Regions from separate parts of the Vibrio parahaemolyticus genome, predicted to be linked through region 1. Evidence: predicted binding sites of a transcription regulator. Region 1 holds the regulator's gene; the other holds the start of a gene.

Region 1 (7,931 bases):
TAAACGGCGAAGAGCAGTGGGAAGCGAAAATCGTTGAACTAGCTGAAGCTCTAGATACTTACATCCCTGAGCCAGAGCGTGCGGTAGATCAGCCATTCCTAATGCCTATCGAAGACGTATTCTCAATCCAAGGTCGTGGTACAGTAGTAACTGGCCGTATCGAGCGTGGTATCCTAACAGTTGGTGACGAAGTTGCTATCGTAGGTATCAAGGATACAACTACTACAACATGTACTGGTGTAGAGATGTTCCGTAAGCTTCTAGACGAAGGCCGTGCAGGTGAGAACGTTGGTGCACTTCTACGTGGTACTAAGCGTGACGAAGTTGAACGTGGTCAAGTACTAGCTAAGCCTGGTTCAATCACTCCACACACTAAGTTCGAATCAGAAGTATACGTACTATCTAAAGAAGAAGGCGGTCGTCACACTCCTTTCTTCAAAGGTTACCGTCCACAGTTCTACTTCCGTACAACTGACGTAACTGGCGATATCTCTCTACCAGAAGGCGTAGAAATGGTAATGCCAGGCGACAACATCCAAATGGTTGTTGAGCTAATCGCACCAATCGCAATGGACGAAGGTCTACGTTTCGCTATCCGTGAAGGTGGCCGTACAGTAGGTGCTGGTGTTGTTGCTAAGATCTTCGAATAATTCTTAACGAATTAAACGAAATCTTGCACTCTTCTTCTTTTTGAAGAAAGCGCATCAAGAAAAGGGAGGCTTCGGCTTCCCTTTTTCGTATTTGTTTTTTATTTAGTTATAAGCACAAACTGAAGGTGCTCCCTTCTTGTTTTTAAAAAACAACCTCTTACTTGAAGTATGTTTTTTCTGATTCGTAGTTCCCTCATAAGTGATTGATCCTCTCTTTCCCAACAAAAACCTATATAACGAAATGTTCTCAATACGCCCTCAATACGAGTGGTAACAAGAACCATTCCCGTTTATATTCTTGTCTTCGGTTTTTATTAGAAAGGTTTTTATATGTACGTTTGTCTTTGCCATGGCGTCTCCGACAAAAAAATTAGGAAGTTGGCGATAGATGAAGGTGTAACTGATATTCGAGGCATTAAGAGATGCACTGCTTTAGGGAGCCAGTGTGGTAAGTGCATTAAGCAGGCGAAAGAAATCCTAGCAGAAACACATTACACAGAATTAAGACAAGCCAGTTAACTACCTCATTGCTTTTTGAGGATTACTTGGTCTCTTTGACACCTTCTCATTTGCTTCTAAAGTTAATAGAAGCCAAATAGGAGGGCTTTGTCATGAAAGGCGATCCAATCATCATCCAACATCTCAATAAAGTGCTCGGTAACGAGCTCATCGCTATCAATCAATATTTTCTTCATGCTCGTATGTATAAAGACTGGGGGTTAAAGCACCTTGCCGATAAGGAATACCACGAGTCGATTGATGAAATGAAGCATGCTGACCACCTTATCGAGCGGATCTTGTTCTTGGAGGGATTACCGAACCTTCAAGATCTTGGAAAGCTAATGATTGGTGAAGATACTAAGGAAATGCTCGAATGCGACCTTAAACTGGAGATGGCGGCCATTCCTGATCTAAAAGATGCGATTGCCTATGCCGAAGATATTCGCGACTATGTTTCGCGTGATTTATTTCAAGATATTCTCGAAGATGAAGAAGAGCATGTGGACTGGCTTGAGACCCAACTTGGCTTGATTGAAATGTCAGGCATTGAAAACTACCTTCAAGCTCAGTATGTCGATGAAGAGTAACGAACATACTGACGCATTGTTCAAAAAGAATTCATATCATAAAAAGAGCACCTGACCAGAAAATCAGGTGCTTAACACATTTATCTGGTCTAATCTCTTTTATTATCGGCTTTTTAAGGATATTGCTCGCAATCTTACCTATGAAGATTGATTTCTATCCTTTAGAATTTATGCCCCCCTTACCTAAAAATAACAAAGAGAAACGATCCATGTCTGAAGACAATCGCCAAGCAGCCACCCCAGAAGAAGAACATCGCCAAAAAGCTCTGGATTACCATGCTTACCCAACCCCAGGTAAAATCGCTGTCGAATTAACTAAACCAGCAGAAACTGCTGGTGACCTTGCTCTTGCATACAGCCCTGGCGTGGCTGAGCCTGTACGTGAAATCGCACAAAACCCTGACAACGTGTACAAGTACACGGCGAAAGGCAACATGGTTGCGGTTATTTCAAACGGTACCGCTATTCTTGGTCTAGGTAACCTTGGCCCACTTGCCTCTAAGCCTGTAATGGAAGGTAAAGCGTTACTGTTTAAGCGTTTTGCTGGCCTTGATTCAATTGATATTGAAGTGAAGCATCGCACGATCGACGAGTTCGTTGATACGGTTGCGAACATTGCTGACACTTTCGGTGGTATCAACCTTGAAGACATCAAAGCACCAGACTGTTTTGAAATTGAAAAGCGTTTGATTGAGCGTTGTGACGTACCAGTATTCCACGATGATCAACATGGTACGGCTATCGTGACAGCTGCAGGTATGCTCAATGCTATCGAGCTGCAGGGTAAGAAGCTTGAAGATTCAACTATTGTTTGTCTTGGTGCTGGTGCTGCAGCCGTTGCGTGTATGGAGCTGCTTATCAAGTGTGGCGCAATGCGCGAGAAGATCTACATGCTGGATCGCAAAGGGGTGATCCATACTCGTCGTGATGATCTGAATGAGTACAAGCAACTGTTCGCAAACAATACAGATAAGCGCACACTAGAAGATGTGATCGAAGGTGCAGACCTATTCCTAGGTGTATCTGGTCCAAATCTATTGCCACCAGAAGCGTTGAAACTCATGGCTGACAAGCCAGTTGTATTTGCTTGTTCGAACCCAGATCCTGAAATCAAACCTGAGCTAGCACACGCAGTGCGTGATGACTTAATTATGGGTACTGGTCGCAGTGATTATCCAAACCAAGTGAACAACGTATTGTGTTTCCCTTTCATTTTCCGTGGTGCGTTAGATGTACGTGCGAGTGAAATCAATGACGACATGAAGCTGGCAGCAGTTGACGCAATTCGTGCATTGGCAAAAGAGCCTGTGCCTGAATCGGTACTAAAAGCTGCAGGTGTTGAGAAGCTAGAATTTGGCAGCGACTACATCATTCCTAAGCCAATGGATCCACGTCTGCTACCTCGCGTAGCAAAAGCGGTAGCTCAAGCGGCAGTAGATTCCGGTGTTGCTCGTATCGAGATGCCAGAAAACTACATGGCAGAGTAATTTACTCAGCCACATTGAACACAAAAATGGGACGCATTGACGTCCCATTTTTTATATCTCCAAAAACTGCCCCCGGCGCAGCTCCTAAAGCGGATGAATTTGTAAGCAATTATTCGTCGTCAAATGCTTCGAATTCGATACCCATCGCCGTCATTAACGCTTTTGCTTCAGTTGGAATGTCATCCGGTCTGTCTTTACGAAGGTCTTCATCCGTTGGTAATGGCTGACCTGTATATGCGTGCAGGAATGCTTCACATAGTAGTTCGCTGTTGGTTGCATGGCGTAAGTTATTGATCTGACGACGAGTACGCTCATCAGTCAGCACTTTTAAAACTTTTAGCGGGATAGAAACGGTAATTTTTTTTACTTGTTCGCTTTTTTTACCGTGCTCAGCATATGGGCTAATGTATTCGCCATTCCAGTCAGCCATTGCACACCTTCATTTATGTAATAAGTTGAAAATTAATATAGGTGCTGATTTTAGCTGCATTTACTGCCACAAGCAAAGACATATAGACGTCTAGAAGTGTTGACGTCTCATTTTTTGACAAGTAAAGTGAACAGAACAGTTAAGGAAGAGTGTTGTTCAGATAGATCTGACAAATTAGATATAGCGCATTCCTATTTAGAAGTCATCACCCGTGAAAGGATACACCCATGAGCACCCGCAAGCCTGCGACCATTGCTGTACGCACTGGTATCGAATCAGACAGCCAATACCACGCTGTTGTTCCACCAATCTACCTTTCAACCAACTATGGTTTCCCTGCTTTTGGTGAAGTCCCTAAATACGATTACACGCGTTCAGGTAACCCAAACCGTGGTTTGCTAGAGAGTGCGTTATCAGAGTTAGAGTCTGGCAAAGGCGCAGTGGTGACTAACTGCGGTACTTCCGCACTTAACTTGTGGGTATCGGCTTTTCTTGGGCCAGATGATCTGATTGTTGCACCGCATGATTGCTATGGTGGCACATACCGTTTGTTCAATACACGAGCTAACAAAGGCGACTTCAAAGTGCAGTTCGTTGATCAATCGGATGAGCAAGCTCTAGAGGCTGCACTAGCGAAAAAGCCAAAGCTTATTTTGTTAGAAACTCCATCGAATCCTTTGGTTCGTGTGGTTGATATTGCAGCGGTATGCGAAAAAGCCAAACAAGTGGGCGCTTTGGTTGCGGTCGACAATACCTTTTTGACACCGGTGTACCAAAAGCCTTTGGATCTCGGTGCTGACTTTGTTATCCACTCAACCACAAAATACATTAATGGCCACTCGGACGTGATTGGTGGTGTGGTGATCACCAAAACAGAAGCGCACGCAGAAGAACTTGCATGGTGGGGAAACTGTATTGGCGCCACGGGTACGCCTTTCGATAGTTACATGACGTTGCGTGGGATCCGCACTTTAGGCGCCCGTATGCGAGTGCACGAAGAAAGCTCTCAACACGTACTCAACTACCTACAACAGCAAGCTTTGGTCGCGAAGATTTACCATCCGAGTTTGCCAGATCATCCTGGTCACGAAATCGCGAAAAAGCAGCAGTCGGGTTTTGGTTCTATGTTGAGCTTTGAATTTGCAGGCTCATTTGAGCAACTTAAAGTGTTTGTTAAAGAGCTCGAACTGTTTTCTCTTGCAGAGTCGCTTGGTGGCGTGGAGAGTTTGATTTGTCACCCCGCATCTATGACGCATCGAGCCATGGGGGAAGAGGCGTTAGCGGAAGCGGGCGTGTCGCATCAACTGCTTCGTCTGTCTGTGGGTTTAGAAGATGCACAAGACCTGATTGCCGATCTCGCTCAAGCCTTTGTAAAAGCTGCTCAGTAATAGGAGAACTAAAAATGAGTGTACAACGTCAGTTACATAAATTTGGTGGCAGCAGCTTAGCAAACCCTGAATGTTACTTACGTGTGGCCGATATTCTCAAAGAATACTCTGTCGAGAATGATCTGGTGGTGGTATCCGCCGCGGGGAAGACCACTAATCGCTTGATCGAGTTTCTGGAAGGTTTAGACAAAGATGGCCGTATTGCGCATGAAGCACTGCAAGGCTTAAGACAATTCCAGTCGGAGCTAATTGAATCTTTATTAGAAGGCGAGGTGCAGACGCAATTGCTCGCTTCTTTGCACGATGAGTTCAGTACCTTAGCCGAGCTGGCTGCACCACTGACGGATGCGCAAAAAGCGGCAGTGTTGGGTCACGGTGAAGTGTGGTCTTCACGTTTATTGGCTGCCTTGCTTTCACAACAAAATGTTCCTGCGGTCGCACAAGATGCACGTGCATTTTTACGTGCAGAAGCTGGTACTCAACCGGAAGTTGACCGTGCGCGTTCTTATCCCCTGATTAAGGAGACGTTGGCGCAACACAGCCACAAACGCGTCATCATCACCGGATTTATGGCGCAAAATGAGGCAGGAGAAACCGTACTGTTGGGGCGGAATGGCTCGGATTATTCCGCAACCGTAATAGGTGCTTTGGCGGAAGTGACAACCGTAACCATTTGGAGTGATGTTGCTGGTGTTTACAGTGCGGATCCTCGTTTGGTGTCGGACGCATGTCTGTTGCCTTTACTGCGCTTAGACGAAGCGAGTGAACTGGCCCGCCTTGCAGCTCCGGTCTTGCATAGCCGTACGTTACAACCTGTCGCGCAAAGCACGATGGACTTAAGCCTCAAGTGCAGTTATCAACCTGAATCGGGTTCAACGCGTATTGAGCGTGTACTTGCTTCTGGGCGTGGAGCGAAAATCATCACTTCTTTGGATGAAGTATTGTTGATTCAATTGTCTTTTAGGCATGGTCATGACTTCAACAAAACCCAAAGTGATGTTTTAAAGTCTCTTCAACGTGCGCAACTCGAGCCACTCTCTTACGAAGCCCAAGCCGATCAGCAAAAATTACGCTTAGCGTACACCGCAGAGATTGCGACAGGTGCGCTGAAGTACCTACAAGATCTTGCAGTTGAAGCTGAAATCAAACTCAAAGAAGGCTATTCACTTGTGGCCGCTGTCGGAGCGGGCGTAACGAAGAATGCCAACCATTGTTTTGGTTTTTACCAAAAATTGAAGCACGCACCAGTTGAATTTGTTTCTGAAACTGAATCAGGTTTAAGCCTAGTTGCGGTACTGCGTCGCACCGATACCGAAGCATTAGTGCAGTTGATTCACAGCCAGTTATTCCAAGCGCAAAAGCGCGTAGCGGTAGCGTTATGTGGCAAAGGCAATATCGGTTCTAGCTGGTTAAATCTATTTGCGACTCAGAAAACAGAACTCGAAAAACGCCACGGTATGAGCTTTGACTTAGTCGCCGTTGTCGATAGTCAGACATATTGGTTTGATGAAAAGGGTATCGATGCGGCGGTGGTTGCCGACAGGTTTGATGAAGAAAGTATTGAGAACGATGGGGCGTGGCTGAGTCGGTTGGGCGATTTACAAAGTTATGATGAAGCCGTGGTATTGGACGTGACCGCGAGCAAAGAGTTGGCACAACGTTATGTTGATATCGCCCAACAAGGCATCCATTTAATTTCTGCTAACAAAGTTGCAGGCTCTGCCGACAGTCAATACTACCATCAAGTGCAAGATGCATTCGCGAAAATCGGTCGCTACTGGCTCTACAACGCGACGGTTGGGGCAGGGTTACCTATCAACCATACCGTGCGAGATCTGCGTGAAAGTGGTGATGAGATTGTGGCGTTATCCGGAATCTTCTCGGGAACACTTTCTTGGCTGTTCCAGCAGTTTGATGGCTCGGTGCCGTTTAATGAGTTGGTCGATTTAGCGTGGCAACAAGGATTAACAGAACCGGATCCGCGTGCTGATTTAGATGGCTCGGATGTCATGCGTAAACTGGTTATCTTAGCGCGTGAGTCTGGTCTGGATATTGAACCGGACAGCGTAAAAGTGGAATCACTGGTGCCTGAAGAGCTGCGCTCTCTGAGTTTGGATGAGTTCTTTGATAATGGCGCACTGCTCAGTGAGATTCTTCAAGAGCGTCTAACCAAAGCACAAAGAGATGAGCAGGTGCTTCGGTATGTGGCGCGCTTAGAGAAAAATGGCAAAGCGACGGTGGGCGTAGAAGCATTACCGCGCGAACATGCGCTAGCTAACTTGCTGCCATGCGACAACATTTTTGCGATTGAAAGTAAATGGTACAAGGACAACCCTTTGGTGATTCGTGGCCCAGGTGCAGGACGCGAGGTGACCGCTGGTGCAATCCAATCGGATCTCAACCGCTTAGCTGGATTATTCTAAACTTTGCGAGATACCTAAAAACCCTGGAATTCATCCGGGGTTTTTTATTCCTTCCTCAGTGCCATACTTAAAATAAGATTCGCCATTTTTAAACGTTGTTATGAGTAAATAGCAGATGCGAATTAACTTGAACTGTCCTCATTATTAACGTGAGAAAAATTCATAATCACAAGGTTGACATTAAATCACATTCAATACATTCTGTAGACATATAGACGTCTAAACGTCGATTCAAGGATTTTGATTTCGTGGCGGAGTGCCACAGGGAGAGTAAGATGGGATACACGCACGCAGGCCATATCGACGCCTTAAACCAGAATATTGCTGAGTTGTCAGATAACATTAATGTCTCGTTTGAGTTTTTTCCGCCAAGCAGCGAAAAGATGGAAGAAACGCTGTGGAACTCTGTGCATCGTCTAAAAACGCTCAAGCCTAAATTTGTTTCGGTAACATACGGAGCAAACT
Region 2 (7,931 bases), 750 kb from region 1:
CGTTTCATGGTTTGCGAAGCAACCTTTAACTATGTAGCCATCGACAGTGAAGGCAAACCACGTCCAGTGCAAAGCTAAGTCGTCATAAAATCGAATTGCTAGGAAGAATCTCACATTTTCTATTGTTCACTTGTGAGAGGTTCAAAAAAGACGTTAAATTAACACTTTACCCCACCAATTAAGGAACTATGCTATGTGGTACGTCATCTTTTCTCAGGACGTCGAGAACTCATTGGAAAAACGTATGGGCGTTCGTCCTCAACATTTAGAACGCTTGCAACAGCTTCAAGATGAAGGTCGTTTACTTACCGCAGGTCCAATGCCAGCGATCGACTCTGATAACCCAGGAGAAGCCGGCTTTACTGGTTCGACAGTCATTGCTGAATTTTCCTCTTTGGAAGATGCCAAAACATGGGCTGACGCCGATCCTTATGTGGCGGCGGGCGTTTACGAAAACGTGATCGTAAAACCGTTCAAAAAAGTGTTTTAAGTTATGAAAAAATTACTGTGTCTCTTCCTCGCCTTTGGTGCATTGGCGGGTTGTTCATCAAACAATGACAACCAACGCCAACTTGAATTAATGGCGTCTAACCGTGCTGGTGTCTTGTCTGCCGGACTGCCGTTGGAATACGGTCCGCTGCAAATCATGCGTGTTTCTTCTAACAAGAACGTGGTAGAAATGATGATGATTTACAACGACGATGCTTTAGGTGCTAAACCATTAAACCAAGTACTGAATACCAGTATTTATACATACTGCAATACGCCGTCGGTAAGAGAGCAAATTGATATGGGTTTGATGTACCGATTGAAAGTGCGTAACTCACGCGGTCAGTTAATTGCTGATGAATTGGTTTCAGAGCAAACCTGTAGCAAAATCAAATAGACACAGTCATTTGCTTGTCGCCCAAGCCCGACGACAACGAGAGCCGTCGTTTGTGAGCTAGGCGGACATTAAATAAAAGACACAAAAGCGGAGACGATGGTCTCCGCTTTTTTATTAGCCACTTTAAATTGGTGACGAGCTACCTTATGCAAGCTCTGCGCGAAGCTTCTTCGCAGCAGACACAAGGTTGGCAAGTGCAGCTTCCGCCTCTGCCCAGTTACGTGTTTTCAAACCACAGTCTGGGTTTACCCACAAACGTTGTACCGGAATCTTTTCTGCCGCTTTCTTGATTAAGCCTTCAATCCACTCTTCCGTCGGAATGTTTGGAGAGTGAATGTCATAAACACCTGGGCCGATTTCGTTCGGGTAATTGAACTCTTCAAACGCTTTAAGCAGTTCCATATTCGAGCGTGACGTTTCAATGGTAATCACATCCGCATCGAGCGCTGCAACAGAATCGATGATTTCATTGAACTCGCTGTAACACATGTGAGTGTGAATCTGAGTTTCTGGTTTTGCACTCGCTGCTGAGATCTTAAATGCATTCACCGCCCATTCTAAATACGCTTTGTGATCGCGCTTTTTCAACGGCAGACCTTCACGAATCGCAGGCTCATCGATTTGAATGATATTGATGCCTGCATCTTGCAAATCAGAAACCTCATCACGCAGTGCTAATGCCAGTTGTTGCGCGATTTCTTGACGTGTGATGTCTTCACGCGGGAACGTCCAACATAGAATCGTCACTGGGCCAGTTAACATGCCTTTCATCTGCTTGCTGGTTAGCGATTGTGCGTACGTCGACCATTCAACCGTAATCGGCTTTTCACGCTCAATGTCGGCAACCACAATGGCAGGTTTCACACAGCGCGAGCCATAACTCTGCACCCAACCAAATTTCGTCGTTTGGAAGCCCGCCAAATTCTCCGCGAAGTATTCCACCATGTCGTTACGTTCTGCTTCACCATGCACAAGTACATCTAGGTCGAGCGCTTCTTGGCGTTTTACGGCATCCGCAATGTGTCCTTTAAGTGCCTGGATATAGTCGGACTCAGATAACTGACCAGTACGATAAGCACTGCGCTGAACACGGATTTCACCCGTTTGAGGGAAAGAGCCGATGGTCGTGGTTGGCAGCAAAGGTAAACCCAACACTTCAGCTTGATGCGCAGCACGCTCCGCGTAAGGTGCGCTGCGCTCGGCAAGTGACGCTGTAATACTGTTTAAACGAGCTTGCACTTGGGGCTTATTCACATGTGTTGCCGTTTTACGTGCTTTGATTGGCTGGCTATAGGTATCACAAGCGAGAATCGCATTTTGATCACCGTCGAGTGCTCGGCCAAGCAAAGCGACTTCTGTCACTTTTTGTTTTGCGAATGCAAACCAGCTTTTCACTTCTTCACTTAGCTCTGTTTCCAGTTCCAGATCAACTGGGCTATGTAATAGAGAGCATGAACTCGCCACCCAAAGCTTGTCGCCCAATTTCTCTTTGACTGGCTGTAGACGTTCAAGTTGCGCACTCAAATCCGAGCGCCACACGTTACGACCATTCACAACTCCGGCAGAAAACACCCAACCTTCTGGTAGTTTGGCAACCACGTCGTCAAGCTGTTGAGGAGCGGCAGACAAATCAACGTGCAAACCGTCTACTGGTAACTCAATAATTTTGTCTAGGGTATCGGTGACAGAATCGAAGTACGTCGTTAGCAGCACTTTCACATCGCTACGAATCACTTGGTATGCCAGCTTGAACGCGTCAGCCCACTGTTTTTCTAGCTCAAGCGACAAAATCGGCTCATCAATCTGAACCCACTCAACACCTTGGCTCGCCAGCTTAGCCAAAATAGCTTGGTAAGCCGTAAGCAATCGTGGCAGTAGCGTCAGGCGATCGAACCCTTCTTCTACCTCTTTACCTAAGTAAAGATAACTAACTGGGCCGAGCAATACCGGCTTCACTTTATGCTCAGCTTGGACTGCTTCGTTGATTTCTTCAAACAGTTGCGGCCAGCTCACTTCAAACGTATCGTCCTTGCTGAATTCAGGTACGATGTAGTGGTAGTTTGTGTTGAACCATTTAGTCATATCCGATGCTGCAGCACCCGCACAACCACAACCCGCTTGAGATTGACCACGACCCACTTTGAATAGCGTATCGAGATTAGGAAAACCACCTGCGTGACGTTTTGGCACGTGACCCAATAGCAACGTCGTCGTCAATACATGATCGTACCAAGCGAAGTCGCCAGCGGTAGTAAAACTTAAACCAGCCTCTGTTTGTGTTTGCCAGTTTTTAGCGCGCAGATCTGCACCAACTTTTTTAAGCTCTGTTTGATCGATGTCACCGCGCCAGTATTTTTCCTGAGCGAATTTTAATTCTCGTTTTTCACCGATGCGTGGGTAACCGAGTATGTGCGTTGTTGTAGCCATGTCCCTATTCCTTTTTCAATCTTGTTCAATCTTGTTCAATTTGTTTAGGTCAGAGCATCTTTCTCTAAGTTCACAAGATGTCTGGATGGCTAAACTATCTCTCTCCTCTGTCGTTTGGACAACGTCCATTTATTCAACTTGTTTATTAAAAAAATTCATCATGGGTCGATTTCATTCGCAAATAAATCACAACAATAGACGTCTAGACGTTTACATATCCATTTTTTGTCGTTAAGTTAGTTATGTCTGTCGCAGTCAATCAATACGTTTTAACAGCAATAAAAAATTGCTTGCGAGTGAAGTGGATTTGTTTGATAAGTGTTTATTCTTAAATCAAAAATTCAAATTAGCTATTGAGTATTTCAACAAGGCAGAGCATTAAGAAACCATATTGAGCCGTTATTGACTGGGATAGGAATTCGTTCACGGCGAACCACAAAGGATGAAAGGGATTCATGATAGAGCTAAAACATTTGCGAACATTAACTTCGCTTCGAGACACCGGCTCGTTAACTGCTACGGCTACTGCCTTGCACTTAACGCAATCCGCTCTTTCTCACCAAATCAAAGATCTCGAATCTCGTATTGGCGGTCAGTTATTTTTACGCAAAACTCGCCCAGTGAAATTTACCTCTGAGGGTGAAATTCTCTTGCGCCTCGCGGAAGATATTTTGCCGAAGCTGGCAAGAGCAGAAAACGAACTGGCGAGTTTGAAAGAGGACGTCAACGGTCGATTACACATGGCGATCGAATGTCACTCATGCTTCCAATGGCTCATGCCTGCTCTAAGGGAATATCAATTGGCGTGGCCAAGCGTCACGTTGGATTTTTCGTCCGGATTTGGGTTTGAGCCCCTACCTGCATTGCTGGCTGGCGAGTTAGATCTCGTTATCACGTCGGATATTCAACCTCGTTCTGAGGTACATTATGAACCGTTGTTTGACTTCGAAATGCGCCTAATTACTGCGACTAATCATCCATTAGCTGACAAAGAAATTATCGAACCACAAGATCTTGCCGATCAAACTATGCTCTCTTATCCGGTTCAAAAACAAAGATTGGACGTTGTTAAGCACTTCTTGCAGCCGGCCGGCGTCGAGCCTGCCAGATGGAAGCAAGCGGACAATACCTTAATGCTGGTGCAAATGGTTTCGGCAGGGTTGGGCGTTGCGGCGCTGCCAAACTGGGCGATATCCGAGTTTTCTCGTCAGGGGTTAATCACCAGTAAACCATTTGGCAAAGGTTTGTGGCGTCGTCTGTTCGCAGCAACGCGTAACTCTGAAAAAGATAAGCGTTATCTGCAAGCCTTCTTCGCGACGGCGAGACAACAATGCAAAAGCCATCTTGACGGCATCAAGATGGCTTAACAACAAGGAATCGATTGAGACTAGCGTTCGTACGCTTTGAATTGATTGGTGAGTGGGTCGTACTGATAACCAAGCATATCAAGCTTGCCCACCACCGACTCAACATCCATTTCGTAGACCGAAGCCAACTCGTCAAAACTGTCGCACTCTAAGCGTAGTTTTTCGTTGACGATCCCCAACAAAATGATGCTATCCAGATTGCCTACATTGCTTAAATCCATCGCGACACTCCTCTTCGACAACGTATCAAGGTATATACCCAAGTGACTTCAAGATGTAGAGTTCAGAGCGTTGTCACTAATTCAAGTTCAAGGAAAACAACGCTGCGGAATAGCCAGCTATTTCCAAGTTTTTTGACGATGAAATTGCTTTAGTGACACGCTCCCAAAGGGCGAGTTGTCTTGGTTTGCATGCTTTGTTAACAATTTTTGATTTAGAACTACTAGCTCTTCAAATTGTTGCCTCGCCTTCAAACCAAGTCATTCTCGCTGAACCAAGCATCTCGAGGTTACTTGGGTATATACATACAGCGTAGACAGGATCTGGAGAATTTAAAGTGAGCTCACTCGAGATCGTGAACTCACTATCAGACTGTTAAACAGCCAGAGCAAACAAACCTTGTAGGCTTGTCATGGAAGCAAGAGCAAGCAGCAAAGCAATGCTCAGTTGCACTTTTTCTGGCGCCTTGTGTGTGAAGATATGCCAACACCAAACCACAATGGTAGAGATAAGCAGCGCTAAAGAGATCAAAATCGGCTGCGTTGCGCTCGCAAGCGTAGCTTCATCCAATTGGTACGATGAAAATAAAGTCGCAAGCACCAATAGCATGCCAGACACAATACCCGTTACAGGTAAAATACGGTGGAACGCCTGTAGTCGGCTACGGGCAATCGTAAGCAGCAATTGAGAGAACGACGCACCTAAGAAGAAGATCATCACAGCCATCGCTGCTGAAGCAGGCCAATTCGGCTGTTCAAACACTTGAATGCTCACGTATGCAAAGGCCAAACCATTCGCCAAATGCAGCGCCCACAACGGGCCCTTTTCACGCGTTTTCTTAGTCTGAACTTGAGAGTAGAAATAGAAAATCGCGAACACCACCATAAACGCTTCAATACGAAGTGATGCTACCGCAAGCCAAAGTACCCCTATCGCAGGCAACATTTTGTGGAGACGACCTCGCTGACCCGGACAAATATCGCCCTTGATCAAAAGCAAAGTCAGCAGCGCTTGTGCGCCAAATAACATTGGAGGGAAAGTAACCAGCAGTTGTTGAATCATGTTGAATGCAAGCTCAAAAGTCGTTTTGGGGTGGCGATAATAGCAAATCACCTATCGCCAAACCACCTAAACTCTCCGCCTAACTTGCGATCCAAATAGCATCAAACAGGCTTAATGCTCATGCGTTTAATATTAAGCCTGTGCAGCAATACTTGACCTAGTCATTAGCATGAAGCCAGATACTGCAAGGCATCATCTTGAGTGAGTAGCCCACGATATTCTTCTTTGGCGTCGCACAAGATCCAAGGGAAGCCTATACCAGCTTTGATCAAATCTCGAATGGCCGCTACTGGCAAACAGGCATCAACTTGCTCAAATGCGGTGCTCATCACCTGATTGACTGGCCGTTTCCAAAGTCGATGCTCGCGCTCGGTTTCTAAATCTGTCCCCATCGCTGGCGTCATGTGCAAGTTGACTTGCTCTTTGGTGATCAACCCAACGCAGCGGTTTTCATTGATAACCACTAAAGGTGCGCTTGGGCTCAGATTCATGTATTCCACCGCCAAAGACAGCGGTTCACCTGGGTCGAGTCGGCGCACATCGTGATGACATAACGACTGTAACATCGCATCTTGAGTCGGTTTAACCATCACACCATTAAAAAGTGTGTCATGTGCTTGAGCCGTATCGAGTAGTACCACTGGCAACGCCTGAGAAAAGAGGAAGCCCTGCATGTAATCAACACCAATACCAGCCAACACTTCGAGCTCGCGTTGTGACTCGACACCTTCGGCAACCACCTCGACGTTCAGCTTGTGTGCCAAATCGGTAATGGTTTTGACGATGTTATAACTTGTACTACCCTCATGAATATTCTTGACGAACTTGCGGTCGATTTTTAGTACATCAAATTGCCCTTCTTCCAAATAAGAAAACGAAGAGTAGCCCGTACCAAAGTCGTCAATCGCAATTTGAATGCCCTCTTGGCGAATCTGTTCTAACGCAAACGCGTGTTCTTCATCTTGCTCGAAATACGCGGTTTCTGTTAACTCAATAGTCACCAGTTTTGGGTTTACATCGCTGGCTTTAATCAAATCGAGCGATCGCTGGAGAACTTGCAATGAATCCAGCTTGGTATTCAACGAGCGATTAATGGAAAGTCCGATATTTTCGCCATAGATTTTTTGCAAATGTGACCACTGCTTCAGCGCGGTTTGGCAAACAACGTCATCCAGCGCAGCGATCAACTCCAGGTCTTCAATGATGGAAATCATCTCTTGCGTGCTGTACTCGCTGTTTTCGTGATAGAAGCGCGCTAATGCCTCAAACTTCACCACATTGCCGGTTCGCGTTTCGATAATTGGCTGAAAATACACATCCACCAGCTCACTTTCAATTTGGGTTTTCAGGAACGTTTCCAAATGCTGACGTTTCACCAACTCGGCGTGAAGTTCACTGTTGTAAAAGTTGAAGTAGCCGTTTTCTCCGGCTTTCGAAGACACCATCGCTTGCGCCGCATGAGCAAGTGCCTGTTTTGGATTATTGGTGTCATACCCAAGGACAGAAACCCCGGTTTGCCCTTCCACAATCGTAGCGTGCATTTTGTTTCCCATTTCACTTCTCAGCTCAGAAAAGAAACCTTTCATGGCTATTTGAATCAAGCGCAAAGGGCTCAACCACTGACAATGTGGCGTTTGTAAACAGACTACAAAGACGTCTCGCGATAACTGCCCCGCAATGCTGGTGTAGCGACTACGCATGATAAAGTCCGCAAAACCTAGCTGTTGTTCCAACATGCATTTCTGGGCAAAGTTCGGTCTTAGCGTCATCACGATATTGAGGTCTTTGTGACCACTTTCGTTTGCGAGGTTATCCAATTGAAGTTCGAATTCATCTCTGGTTGGCAAAAATGCCGACCAGTCTTGCACTTGCTCACAACGATTTTTCATCCACAAAAGGGAAGCCGAGATATCCGTTGAAAAACCGAGAAAAAGCACACGCCCTGAATTGAATGTGAGGCGATAGATACA

The links. Region 1 encodes MetJ, which represses methionine synthesis genes. Its sites were predicted from a motif close to TTAGACNTNTANANGTCTAA; they were not measured.
Positions count from the first base shown of each region.
Region 2: the regulator MetJ is predicted to act here: its motif matches at 3,508-3,527, upstream of metE (5-methyltetrahydropteroyltriglutamate--homocysteine S-methyltransferase).

Region 1 covers NZ_UHIL01000001.1:3,013,633-3,021,563, reverse strand. Annotated here, with positions in the region: gene tuf (elongation factor Tu) at 1-650, shown strand, start outside; gene DYB02_RS15455 ((2Fe-2S)-binding protein) at 981-1,169, shown strand; gene bfr (bacterioferritin) at 1,262-1,738, shown strand; gene DYB02_RS15445 (malic enzyme-like NAD(P)-binding protein) at 1,948-3,225, shown strand; gene metJ (met regulon transcriptional regulator MetJ) at 3,335-3,655, opposite strand; gene DYB02_RS15435 (O-succinylhomoserine (thiol)-lyase) at 3,883-5,043, shown strand; gene DYB02_RS15430 (bifunctional aspartate kinase/homoserine dehydrogenase II) at 5,058-7,466, shown strand; gene metF (methylenetetrahydrofolate reductase) at 7,742-7,931, shown strand, end outside.
Region 2 covers NZ_UHIL01000001.1:2,266,492-2,274,422, forward strand. Annotated here, with positions in the region: gene yciA (acyl-CoA thioester hydrolase YciA) at 1-78, shown strand, start outside; gene DYB02_RS11755 (YciI family protein) at 194-490, shown strand; gene DYB02_RS11760 (GspS/AspS pilotin family protein) at 494-886, shown strand; gene metE (5-methyltetrahydropteroyltriglutamate--homocysteine S-methyltransferase) at 1,031-3,313, opposite strand; gene metR (HTH-type transcriptional regulator MetR) at 3,769-4,680, shown strand; gene DYB02_RS11780 (DUF4250 domain-containing protein) at 4,701-4,901, opposite strand; gene DYB02_RS11785 (HI_1241 family integral membrane domain) at 5,275-5,961, opposite strand; gene DYB02_RS11790 (EAL domain-containing protein) at 6,126-7,931, opposite strand, start outside.